Regions from separate parts of the Alteromonas sp. AWQ4_252 genome, predicted to be linked through region 1. Evidence: predicted binding sites of a transcription regulator. Region 1 holds the regulator's gene; each other region holds the start of a gene.

Evidence for each region. Region 1 encodes sigma-54, which starts transcription at its own class of promoters, with help from an activator protein. Its sites were predicted from a motif close to GTTGGCACGNNNNTNGNNT; they were not measured.
Region 2: ACXACM_RS07630 (CmpA/NrtA family ABC transporter substrate-binding protein) is a predicted target of sigma-54. The motif match lies at 1,143-1,161, and genes of this name have one in related genera.
Region 3: ACXACM_RS17465 (putative urea ABC transporter substrate-binding protein) is a predicted target of sigma-54. The motif match lies at 1,717-1,735, and genes of this name have one in related genera.
Region 4: ACXACM_RS04840 (BON domain-containing protein) is a predicted target of sigma-54. The motif match lies at 1,511-1,529, and genes of this name have one in related genera.

What each region holds. Positions count from the first base shown of each region.
Region 1 is NZ_JBSWSV010000001.1:1,811,489-1,814,639, reverse strand. Features, by position in the region: gene lptB (LPS export ABC transporter ATP-binding protein) at 1-585, shown strand, start outside; gene ACXACM_RS08120 (RNA polymerase factor sigma-54) at 675-2,162, shown strand; gene hpf (ribosome hibernation promoting factor) at 2,194-2,481, shown strand; gene ptsN (PTS IIA-like nitrogen regulatory protein PtsN) at 2,485-2,928, shown strand; gene rapZ (RNase adapter RapZ) at 2,977-3,151, shown strand, end outside.
Region 2 is NZ_JBSWSV010000001.1:1,700,555-1,703,705, forward strand. Features, by position in the region: gene ACXACM_RS07625 (TonB family protein) at 1-952, shown strand, start outside; gene ACXACM_RS07630 (CmpA/NrtA family ABC transporter substrate-binding protein) at 1,381-2,745, shown strand; gene ACXACM_RS07635 (ABC transporter permease) at 2,837-3,151, shown strand, end outside.
Region 3 is NZ_JBSWSV010000001.1:3,984,185-3,987,335, reverse strand. Features, by position in the region: gene ACXACM_RS17475 (MBL fold metallo-hydrolase) at 1-590, shown strand, start outside; gene ACXACM_RS17470 (MBL fold metallo-hydrolase) at 648-1,580, shown strand; guanidine-I (ykkC/yxkD leader) riboswitch at 1,782-1,898, shown strand; gene ACXACM_RS17465 (putative urea ABC transporter substrate-binding protein) at 1,954-3,009, shown strand; gene ACXACM_RS17460 (ABC transporter permease) at 3,058-3,151, shown strand, end outside.
Region 4 is NZ_JBSWSV010000001.1:1,095,600-1,098,750, forward strand. Features, by position in the region: gene ACXACM_RS04835 (siderophore-interacting protein) at 1-572, opposite strand, end outside; gene ACXACM_RS04840 (BON domain-containing protein) at 1,123-1,461, opposite strand; gene ACXACM_RS04845 (Gfo/Idh/MocA family protein) at 1,730-2,815, opposite strand; gene ACXACM_RS04850 (glycosyltransferase 61 family protein) at 2,976-3,151, shown strand, end outside.

The DNA.
Region 1 (3,151 bases):
ATGATAGTAGGTCTGGTGCCGCTGGATAAAGGCAAAATCAATATAGATAATCAAGAGCTTACGCATCAGCCAATGCACGAACGGGCACGAAAGGGGATTGGTTATCTGCCCCAGGAAGCGTCGATTTTTCGCAAGCTTACTGTTCATGAAAACATCATGGCCATCTTGCAAACCCGTAAAGATTTAAAAACACATCAACGGGAAGCTGAAGCAGATGCGCTACTTGATGAATTTAATATTAACCATATACGCAATAGTACAGGAATGAGTTTATCCGGGGGAGAGCGACGCAGGGTTGAAATTGCCAGGGCGCTTGCAGCCAATCCGCAATTTATTTTACTCGATGAACCCTTCGCTGGTGTTGACCCTATTTCGGTTAATGATATAAAGAAGATCATTCAGCATTTACGTGACAGAGGTATTGGCATTCTTATCACTGATCACAATGTGCGTGAAACTCTGGATGTATGTGAAGAAGCGTATATTGTCAGCCACGGGGAACTCATTGCTCAAGGCACTGCCGAAGAAGTATTGAGTAACCAAAAAGTGAGAGATGTATACCTAGGCGAGCAATTCAGGCTATAGTTAAGATAGCCCTGATAGCAATGCGAATTATCGCAGGCACGGCAGGCATTCTGTCGGGTATCCTTTTTAAGAGTTATAATAAGACGTAGATGAAACCATCTTTACAGCTAAAATTTAGTCAACAACTAACCATGACGCCGCAGTTACAGCAGGCAATTAAATTGCTGCAACTGTCTACGCTCGATTTGCAGGCGGAAATTCAGGAAGCACTGGATTCAAATCCGTTGCTGGAAGTAGATGAAGGCGCAGATAACGAGGTAGTTGAGAAAAATAATATCGATAACGACGACAGCGCACAGGAAGCTGTGAGCGCGTCTGCATCAGATAATATGGACACCGGCGAAGCGCTTGAAAAAAACGACTTACCCGATGAGCTTCCCATTGACAGCACCTGGGATGAATACATTTCGGCCTCATCAGCCCCTGCCCCAGGGCCTTCTTCCGGCGGTGACGACGAACAAGTATTTCAGGGCGAAACCACTGAGAACATTCAAGACCATTTATTGTGGCAAATGCGGTTAACCCCTTTCTCAGACACCGACCGCGCAATTGCCTTAGCCATTATCGACTCCATCGACGAGTCCGGCTACCTCACTGTTACCGTCGACGACATTCTACAAAGTGTCAACAGTGAGGATATGGAAGAACCGGTGGAAGAGGATGAAGTGGAATGTGTCTTGAAACGCATTCAGATGTTCGATCCCATTGGTTCAGGTTCCAGAACGCCTCAGGAATGTTTATTGGTGCAGTTAAATCAGTTTGCGCCTGAAACGCCGTGGTTAGAAGAAGCAAAGTTGATTTTAAAAGACTATGCAGATTTACTCGGCAGTAAAGATTACCGTACGTTAATGCGTAAAACCCGCCTCAAAGAAGATCAGCTTCGGGAAGCCATGCGCTTGTTACAGACGTTGAATCCTCGTCCTGGTAGTGCGCTAATTACCAAAGAACCTGAGTACGTTATTCCCGATGTGTCAGTGGCGAAGAAAAATGGTCGCTGGGTAGTTGAACTCAACCCTGACAGCCTGCCGAAACTCAGTGTTAATCAGCAATATGCGGCCATGAGTCGACGGGCCAAAAACAGCAGTGACAGCCAATTTATTCGCTCTCACATGCAAGAAGCCAAGTGGTTCATCAAGAGTCTCGAAAGCCGGAATGATACCTTGTTGAAGGTAGCAAATTGCATTGTTCAACAGCAAATGGGCTTTTTTGAACACGGTCCGGAAATGATGAAGCCCATGGTATTAAACGACGTGGCGGAAATGGTAGATATGCACGAATCAACCATTTCGCGGGTGACTACACAAAAGTATATGCACACGCCCCGAGGCATTTTTGAGTTGAAGTATTTCTTCTCCAGTCACGTTGCCACTGAATCAGGTGGCGAGTGCTCATCTACGGCGATTAGAGCGCTGATTAAGAAGCTGGTTGCGGCCGAAAAGCCGAGCAAACCACTAAGCGACAGCAAGATTGCTTCATTGTTGGCCGACCAAGGTATTATGGTGGCACGGCGAACAATAGCAAAGTACCGGGAATCACTATCGATTCCACCGTCTAACCAACGCAAAAGCCTAATTTAACTAAGGCTGCTCACAATAAGGAAGACGAAATATGCAAATCAACCTTACCGGTCATCATGTTGAGATCACTGATTCTTTGCGTAATTATGTCGATACTAAGTTCAGTAAACTGGAAAGACACTTCGATCACATATCGAATGTACACGTCATACTGAATGTTGAGAAACTTAATCAGAAAGCGGAGGCAACTGTTCATTTGAGTGGCGCGGAGGTGTTCGCATCCTCGCAGAATCAAGACATGTACGCTGCAATTGACAGCATGGTTGATAAGTTAGACAGGCAAGTACTCAAACATAAGGAAAAGCTGAAAAAGCACTAAACCATGGATATACAAGCCATAGTAAGCCTGGATCGCACCGAGTGTGCGGTCCAGTGCAATAGCAAAAAGCGCATTCTGGAAATAATCAGTGGCATTGCCGCTAAAAATAACCCGGAAATAGACGAAGCAGTGGTGCTTAGTAGCCTCATGTCACGAGAACGCATGGGTAGCACAGGGATTGGGAACGGCATCGCGTTACCTCATGGCCGGCTCGAGGGGCTTGACCACGTAATTGCCATTGTTGTTACCAGTAAGCCAGCTATCGATTTTGACGCCATCGACAGTAAGCCTGTGGATATTTTCTTTACGCTCTTGGTTCCTCAGGATCAAACAGAGGGGCATCTGCAAACCCTTGCCACGGTAGCAGGTAAGCTCAGTGATAAAGAAACGATAAAAACTATCAGAAAAGCGGAAACAAGTGATGATATTATCCGCGCTTTACAGTAACTTATTGTTAAAGGAACTGTTCTACACGTTCGTTTAGGAGAAACGCCCGTGAAACTTATTATCATCAGCGGCCGCTCGGGCTCAGGAAAATCGGTGGCTCTGCGCGCACTGGAAGACTTGGGCTATTATTGTGTCGACAATATTCCTGTCAATTTATTACCCGCACTTACCCACACGGTAGCCGACGAATACGACCAGGTTGCCGTCAGCATAGATGTGCGTA
Region 2 (3,151 bases), 110 kb from region 1:
TGTGTCCGATAATAGTTATTTTTTTAGTTACTTATATTCTGGTGGCGTTAGTCTGCTTATTGCCTATTTTCTCTATCAACACTGGATGTTTAAGCGGGCGTTAACACAAAGTATGGCCGTGGCAGAAAATACCTACCTAACTCATGAGGTAGATTCACCCATGTTATATGGCGTAATTCGGCCCAGAGTGCTTTTGCCCAAGCATTTTCACACGTCTTTCGATGCGCAGCAGCAGTCGCTTATATTACAGCACGAACATACCCACATACAGCATCGCGATCACTTGTGGAATGGTGTGGCACTTATCGTAGTAACCTGCTTTTGGTTTAACCCTTTAGTGTGGTTTGGATTACGTGCTTTTCGGTTGTCACAGGAAAGAGCGTGTGATGAATCCGTGTTGCATCGCGCAACAGTGAAAGAGAAATTGGCGTACGCAAAAGCACTGGTGTTATGTGCAGAGCGCGCGTCGTTCAGGGGCAATCCCTACCCATCCTTTGGAGGAAAAACTATTATGATAAAACGATTAAACGGGCTGCAAAGCTTTCGAATCACCACCAGGCCAATGATTGGCGCTGCTATTACAGCCGCAGCACTGCTCATTGGTAATACTGCATTAGCTAAATTACCTGTAGATAGTATGCCCAAAGCTGAGGTGAATAAAGCGCATCCGGTGCAACGAGTTGACCCAGTTTATCCTGATGCCGCCGTTGCTCATGGCGTAGAAGGCGCGGTTGTGCTGCGATTTGATATTACTGAACAGGGAAATACTGCAAACATAGAGGTGGTGTCATCGGAGCCATTGGCAGTGTTTGACGACAGTGCGAAGCAAGCGTTGGCACAGTGGAAGTACAAACCCCGTGTCCAGGGCGGGAAAGCGCAGCGGCAAACCGGTTTGCTTGTTCAACTTGATTATCGGATGGGGCCGGAAACAGAACCTGCTAAAACCAAATAATTCAATACGTATTTCAATGCTAATAAGTGTAAAGCAAGCTGCGCGAACGTGCCGCTTGCTTTGTGCTTAATAAAAGGGCATGCATCATGACAGCGCATTCAGTGCAATGGTTTTGCACAATCATGAATCAATTATCGATAATGATGAATAGTGATTTATTTTAAGTTTATGATTTATATGTGTTTTAAATGTTGGCATTGTTGATGCTTTGTATTAGTCGCACAGTTTTGCATTTCATCGCAACATAATAATAATCCGCTCAAAAGTGACAGGGTTGTGGTGATTTAAAAATAAATTCGCACACCGAGAAGGTGCTAGGCAACGAAGCCCACCAGGTTAATGGTCAAACATTAACCTGGTGGGTTTTTTTTTGGCAACGAGGAATACACATGATTGCGTCAACACCCTTAACAGGTTTAAAGAAAAAAATGAAAGCCATTGCTTGCGGGCTAACTCTGGCTTTTACCACAGTGGGGCTAAGCGCACAAAGTGTGGCAGCAGAAGACATTGGCTGGCCGGAAAAAGAAGAACTCAAGTTTGGGTTTATCAAGCTCACTGATATGGCGCCTTTGGCGATTGCATACGAGAAAGGCTTTTTTGAAGATGAAGGCTTGTATGTCACCTTAGAAGCGCAGGCAAACTGGAAGGTACTGCTTGATCGCGTCATCGACGGGCAGTTAGACGGTGCGCACATGCTGGCGGGTCAACCCTTAGGCGCTACTATCGGGTTTGGTACCGAAGCGCATATTGTTACCGCATTTAGTATGGATTTAAACGGTAACGGCATTACGGTTTCAAACACGATATGGGAAGAGATGAAGAAACATATTCCCATGGAAAACGGACAACCGGTTCACCCTATTAAAGCTAACTATCTTAAACCAGTAGTAGATAGCTATCGGGCCCAGGGCAAACCTTTCAAAATGGGTATGGTATTTCCTGTATCTACGCACAACTATGAATTGCGGTACTGGTTGGCTGCTGGTGGAATCCATCCCGGATACTACGCACCTCACAAAGATGATAATTCAGGCTTAATTGATGCTCAGGCGCAGTTGTCAGTGACACCCCCGCCACAAATGCCAGCCACCATGGAAGCCGGCACTATCTATGGCTACTGCGTTGGCGAGCCATGGAATCAGCAAGCTGTATTCAAGGGTATTGGTGTTCCCGTTATTACCGATTATGAAATTTGGAAAAACAATCCGGAGAAAGTATTCGGTGTGAGCAATGAATGGGCTGAGAAGTATCCGAACACTCATATTCGCGTTGTTAAAGCGATGATCCGCGCAGCCATGTGGCTGGATGAAAACAACAATGCTAACCGTCCTGAAGCTGTGAAAATATTAGCGAAGAGTACTTACGTTGGTGCCGATGAAGCTGTTCTGGCGAACTCCATGACTGGTACATTTGAATATGAGAAAGGTGACAAGCGAGACGTTCCTGATTTCAACGTATTCTTCCGCTACAACGCCACTTATCCGTACTACAGCGACGCTATTTGGTATCTGACACAAATGCGTCGTTGGGGCCAAATTTCAGAGCATAAGCCTGACAGCTGGTACATGGATATGGCGAAGAAAGTCTATCGTCCTGACATCTACGCAGTTGCCGCCAAAGCGCTTATTGAAGAAGGTAAAGCAAATGCCGCTGACTTTCCTGATTTTGACTCTGAATCAGGCTTTAAACCCCCGCAAACAGAATTCATTGACGGTGTTACCTATGACGGTACTAAACCTAATGTCTATCTGGAAAGCTTCAGCATAGGTCTGAAGGGCGACAAAGTCCTTTAACAGTAAGAATCAGGAGAAGAACATGAGCAAGTCGGCGTCGCTGGTAACCTCTATCGGACATCTTAAAGAGGGTAACCCTTTGAAAACACTAATGAGCAATACTCAAGCGTTATTGCTTCCCGTTATTGGATTGCTGCTCTTTTTGGCTGTCTGGAACGGTGTAGCAAAAAACATTGATACATCATTGGGACAATTCCCTGGGCCCGCTCAGGTGTGGACGCAAACACTGACCCTAATCGACGAGCATAATGCTCAGCGAGAACAGGCTGAAGCGTTCTACGTTCGCCAGGAAGAGCGCAATGCGAAACGGGTAGCTCAGGATCCGAGTTATCAGCCTAAAATCAGGCCGTTTACCGGTGCGCCGACTTTCTTCGACCAAATTTGGACTAGTTTGTATACGGTTATG
Region 3 (3,151 bases), 2.2 Mb from region 1:
ATGGCAAAAGTAATACAAAGTTGATCGTTGCCAATAGTCATTTGCATGGCGATCACTATGCGGCGTGGAATCAGTTTGTTGATCGGCCCAATACGGTGATGGTTGGCCTTACTCACGAGGAAGTAATGGCATTCTGGGGTATCGATAATTACCCTGAGCAAGTTGTGACTTATAATCTCGGCGGCCGGGAGCTCACTGTTACTGGTTCTCCCGGTCACCAGGGCTCTGAGATAGCCATCTATGATGGCTGGACAGATTTACTGTATACAGGAGATATGTTCTATCGGGGCCGTTTATACATAGATGATTGGAATGCTTGGGCGACAAGTATCCGCAAATTACGGGACATCGCTAACGACAACCCTGTGGCTTATTTGGTCAATAACCATATTGAGATGACCCGAGAACCCGGCGTGGATTACCCTATCGGAACAACCTGGCAACCAAATGAACCGCCAATGCAAATGAACATTGAGATGCTAGACGAAGCGGTCAAAGCAAGCTATGAAATCGAAGAACCAGGGATCTATCGATACGACGATTTCCTAATTTATAATGAAGTCCCCTGGGCTTATACAACGGACCTATAGATTATGCTGACCAAGTCCATTTTGATAATAAATATACTATTTCTGTTTTGTAATAGCGTGCAGGCACAGATTTCATTTGAAAGAGACGACCCGGCTCCTGGTAATCTGAGGTTTAGCTGGATTCATGGAAGCCAATCAGCAAAGGCGAATCAGGATCCACGTATCCAAGTCCATCGTTACAACGAACATACGTACATATTACGTCAAAATCCTGCGGTAAATTGGGAAGCCCCCTTTATGTATTTGGTGATCGGTAACGAGCGTGCTGCTTTATTGGATACCGGGGCCACTGAAGAGCCCGAGTATTTTCCGCTACGCCACGTAATTGATAGATTGTTGGAGCGATGGGCCTATGCTCAAGGTACACGCATACCGGAATTAGTTGTCGTACCTTTGGGCTCTCAACAATCGCAGGTTGCAGCGATCAATCAGTTTACCAATAGACCGAACACCTTGATTATTCCGCCGGATGAAGAGTCCAGACGCAAAGTTCTGGGTAGCAATTGGCTGCATGGGGGAAAACTCGATTTGGGAGGGCGAGTCTTAGACGCATTTCCGACGCCAGGCTTGGATACTGAGGCGATGAGCCTTTACGACCCTTGGTCAGATCTGCTATTTACCGGAAACACTTTTTATCCAGGAAGGCTTGTGATTCGGGACTTTAAAGCTTATCGAAGTTCTTTAAAAAAATTGCGGGAACTAGTTAGCTCTTCGCCAGTGAGCATGATACTCGGAGGGCGTATTGAGATGACGAAACGACCAGGCTTAGATTACAGGCTTCGAAGTAATTACCGGCCCGAAGAAAGAAGACTGGAGCTTTATCCTGAACACCTTGACTCGGCATATCTCGCGGTAAAGCTGATTAACGGCTCTAAAGATATTCGTATTCTCAATGACTTTATCATTATGAATGGCGTTGGCCGAGGTGCTCGTGACTATGGTTATCCCGTGTTTATACCCGAGCGATTTCGTAGTAGAAACTCCAGGTAGTTATTATGCTTGAAATGAGTGCGTCTTGCGTCTTTTTGGTGCGAATTTAGTCAGCCTGGGTTTCCTTGTTATTATTCTAAATTGGATGAATAGATTTTAAGGTTTTGATTTTGTTTGTTTTTAATCAATAATTTAATTTGGCAGTCTTTTTGCTACCTTCACTGTAGATCGTACCCTTAGTTGTCGCGGTCCTACAACATTTAAATAGTAATCTAGGGTTCCGGCGGTAAATTAAATACCGCGTCTGGACCGAGAGTTTACGACCTCAGTTAATGATTTTATTAACAGGTTACACGGCGGGATAAAAGCCCGGGAGACTTGATTGGCGCAGCCATGGGTACTCTATGTGTAAACTAACGTTAATGAGGTTATTATGATAAAAATGTTCCCGCTACTAGTTCTTCTATGCAGCATGTTAGTTACAACACATGTGAGCGCTCAGGAAAAATCCAGTTTCAAAATCTGTTGGTCTATTTATGTTGGATGGATGCCTTGGGCTTATGGCGCTGAAAAAGGCATCGTCAAAAAGTGGGCTGATAAGTACGACATCGAAATCGAAGTCGTGCAAATCAATGATTATATCGAGTCAATCAACCAGTATACAGCGGGTTCGTTTGATGCCTGTACAATGACAAATATGGACGCGCTCACCATTCCATCAGCTGGCGGCATCGACACCACTGCGTTAATTGTGGGCGATTTTTCAAACGGTAACGACGGCATTATTGTGAAAGGCGATGGGGGATTGGCGTCACTAAAAGGCCAGAATGTTAACTTAGTTGAATTAAGTGTGTCTCATTACTTACTTGCTCGCGCTCTTGAAACTGTTGGCTTGCAAGAGTCAGATCTCAAAGTAGTAAACACGTCGGATGCAGATATGGTTGCCGCTTACTCTTCTGGTGAAATTTCTTCACTGGTTACGTGGAACCCCATGCTTAACGAGATTGCCTCTATGCCCGGGGCAAACAAGGTATTTAATTCAGCACAAATACCAGGTGAAATCATTGATACCCTTATGGTTAACACCGATGTTTTAGCTGCCAACCCTAATTTCGGTAAAGCTCTGGTTGGTGCATGGTATGAAATCATGGCACATATGCAGCCTGATAGTGCGATGTCTGAAGCTGCTCGCACTTACATGGGCGTTGCTTCAGGCACAGACCTTGAAGGTTACAATGCACAACTTGCGTTCACTGAAATGTTCTACGCCCCAGCTCAGGCTCTGGATTTATTACACAGTGACGAACTGCTTAGCACGATGAAATCCGTTGCAGAATTCTCGTTTGATCACGGTTTATTAGGAGAAGGTGCGCCAGATGCGGGCTTCATTGGCATAGAAACGCCAACCGGTGTTTTTGGCAACAAAGGTAATATTAAACTTCGTTTTGACCCGACCTATATCCAAATGGCCGCTGAAGGCAAGCTATAACCAAAGATTGTCTGCCAGACGGTTACAAAAGGCTAAGGGAAAGAGCGAATGAAACGTTTAACTATATACAAACCAAAATCTTCGACCCATATATTCCTGGGTATGTTGCCGTTTGTACTATTGCTACTGGTTTACATGGGGG
Region 4 (3,151 bases), 720 kb from region 1:
TCGGCAAGGGTTTGGGTACCGTCAATAACCCATTGTATTTTAACCCCTTCTGGTTTCACAAGTATTTGACGATCTTCATCACTGGTGATTTGAATAACGGCATAGCCCTGAGTATCGGCAGGGAGTTTTTCTAAATAGACAGATATAGCGGGCAGGGATGTCATGTCCCCGACAAATAATACCCAGTCATATTGTTCAGCTAATCCTTTGGAGCTGCCAGGGCCTCCAGCAATAATTTTTTCCCCTTTTAGTGCTTGTCTCGCCCAGTGTGATGCAGGTCCACTTTCTTGTCCTTCGCCATGTAGTGCCATATCTAAAGCAATGGTTTGCCTCTGACGGTCTAGTTTACGAATCGTGTAGGTTCGAAGTTGTGCCTCCTCCATTGACTCGGGAGGAGCCGAAAGCGGGTTACCCGCAAAATCAAAAAACAGTTTCACATAAGCGGAACTGTCAATCTCCGGGTAATGGGACAATGCTTCGCCAGTAAGCGTAACTCTGCGCATGTTAGGTGTTACTTCTTCATTGCTAACAACGGTAAAGCAAGCGGGTTTCTTTCGCGACTTCTGTTCCATATGGGAATTATTTCCTCTTGATAAATGACTATGGCAAATTATAAATGAGAATAATTATCAATTAAAGTGAAGTAAATAGGATAACAGAGGAGTATTGAACCGTGAAAAACGAATAAAAAAAACCGGAGCACCAGGCTCCGGTAAAGACATTTAGGAATACACATGGAAACAGAGGCAAAGACATCACTCAAAGACTCCGTAGTTTGAATATTAGACAGGTTTATTAAGATATTCGACATCCAGCTTTATATCAGGGTTTCTTAATTCATACCTTTTGTAACCAACTTAACGAACTCGTTCTCTGCCTGGACATTGCTTTGAACGTTATAAGAATGTCGTGAAGGGTCGACACTCAATTAAATGCAGCTGAAAAAAAGCTCCCGCCATAAGGCGGGAGAAAATCAGAGGTATAAAGTAGGCCAAGGTGGCCTGGAGGGGAGATTAACTGCCAAATCGACAGTTCACATCAACGTCACAGACGTCATCAGTGTTCGTTCTTGACCTGTTGAGTGCTCTCCACAAATCACTCGGTTGGTCAAAATGTGTACTGTCAGAATCTAAGTGTAGACTGCACCGACAATAATGGAAATTTGTCGTCAAAATTATTTCTGACAGAAAGCTGATTGTTAATGGAGCGCACACCATCTAACCGAGCAACAATATCCTCTGCGAGCAAGCGGTCAGAGTAAGAATCAACCAGACCATCTAACTGCACGTGCCCGTTTGAAACATGAGCATGGATGCTACGAGTATCCAGCTTTCCGCTAAATAACAGAGCAGCTTCCGCTTTTCTATCAATAGATGCATCAGCGTCTGATAATTGAGCATATACAGGCTGCAGTAACATTGCCGAACATAGTACGCTGATAATTGCTTTACCAACCTTCATTCTATGTCTCCTGTTAGTGTGCGTTCGCGTTAAAAACTTGATGTAAGTAAAGCGATATGTGTACCAAGTTTGAAGAATGTGCGAGTATTTAGTTTAAATTGTTGATAATGTGAAGGATTTTTTGATTTTGTTGAGGGTGTGAAACTTTGCTTTGGAAGAGAAAGTACAACCGGTGGGTAGAATTTACTCAGGCGTTGTCTTTTTTTTCATACACATTAAAAAGAGTGCTGGCCCCTTTTTGAAATGACCAGCAATTTGAGTGGGTGGGTTATAAAGAGACCTGGGTCCCTGTTTCAGCCGCTTTAAAAATGGCGTTGATGATACGTATATCCGCAAGGCCCTCTTCACCAGAAACCAAAGACGGGCCGGTACCTAAAATGGCAAGGGCGTCGTTATCCATCTGCAGTGTCTGTTGCATACCGGAAATAGGCGGTAGTGTCAGACCATCACTGGTTGTGCCGGTAACGCCGGAATAACTCTGCATAGGTTTCAGTTGATACCAACCATTGTCACAGTTGACTTTGAGATGATTGAAGCCTCTAACGACACTTGTGCCACAATCTGCGATAAGCCCACTTCCAAAATCCATAGTAAACAGAGTGGTTTCGTCCACTTCTTTAAATACATCAGGGTGAGTTTTTTCAAATTGACCGGTAACAGCAACGGGCGATTTACCGGTGATAAAACGGGCTCCGTTTACAGCATATACACCCATATCATACAAAGCGCCGCCACCCATGTGTTTTTGCATTCGCCAATTACTGGCATCACGGCCTCTGCCCGCATAGCCTGCAAAACTCTCGATAGTATCAAAAGCGCCAAAAGGCATACGCAGATGGTAGTCGGCAAATGCGCGGGTGTTTGGCTCATGTTGCATACGATAGCCCACTGACAATTTCACCCGGTTTTTTTCACATGCATCGATGATGGCCTGGCATTCTGCTTCATCCATAGCCATGGGTTTTTCACACCACACATGTTTACCTGTATTGGCGGCTTGTACCGAAAATGTTTTGTGGGTACCAGTGGGTGTCACGACATAAATAACGTCTATATCGTCGTTATTAGCAACGGCATCCATAGTATCGTATGTGTAGACATTCCCGTCTTTAATGCCAAAGTTTTTCTGCCAGTGGGGGATTTTTTCCGGACTCCCGGTAATAATACCGCGCAGTTCACAATGACGGGTGTGTTGTAGTGCTGGTGCCAGTAACTTTGTGCTGTAATTACCCAGGCCAAGGAGGGCTACGCCTACTTTTCTTTTAGGGGGGGAGGCGAGTAAAGACGGCGAGTTTGTTAATAATATTCCCGTACTGCTTAGTTTTATGAAGTCTCTGCGTTTTAGTGTGTTCATCCGTTACCCTTCTTTCCTTGGAGTTTAAAAAACAGACTAATTGGGTTTCATTTCGTTATCAAGAGCCTCAGGCTGAAAAAACTAGCTTTATGAAAACAGTCGTCTTAGCAGGGAAGTAGTCGACCCGTCAGGTTGATGTGGTAACATACTGCGGTTCAGAATGGATAGAGCAGTGGTATTGAATAAACGCATTATTTTTCACATTGGCCCGCCAAAAACCGGGAGTTCGGCAATACAGCATTTTCTCCATCTTCACAGAGAAAAGTTGGCCGAACATGGGGTGGTTTATCCTCATCATCGCGTTGACGAAAATGGCATCAGTTCTGGTAATGCGCG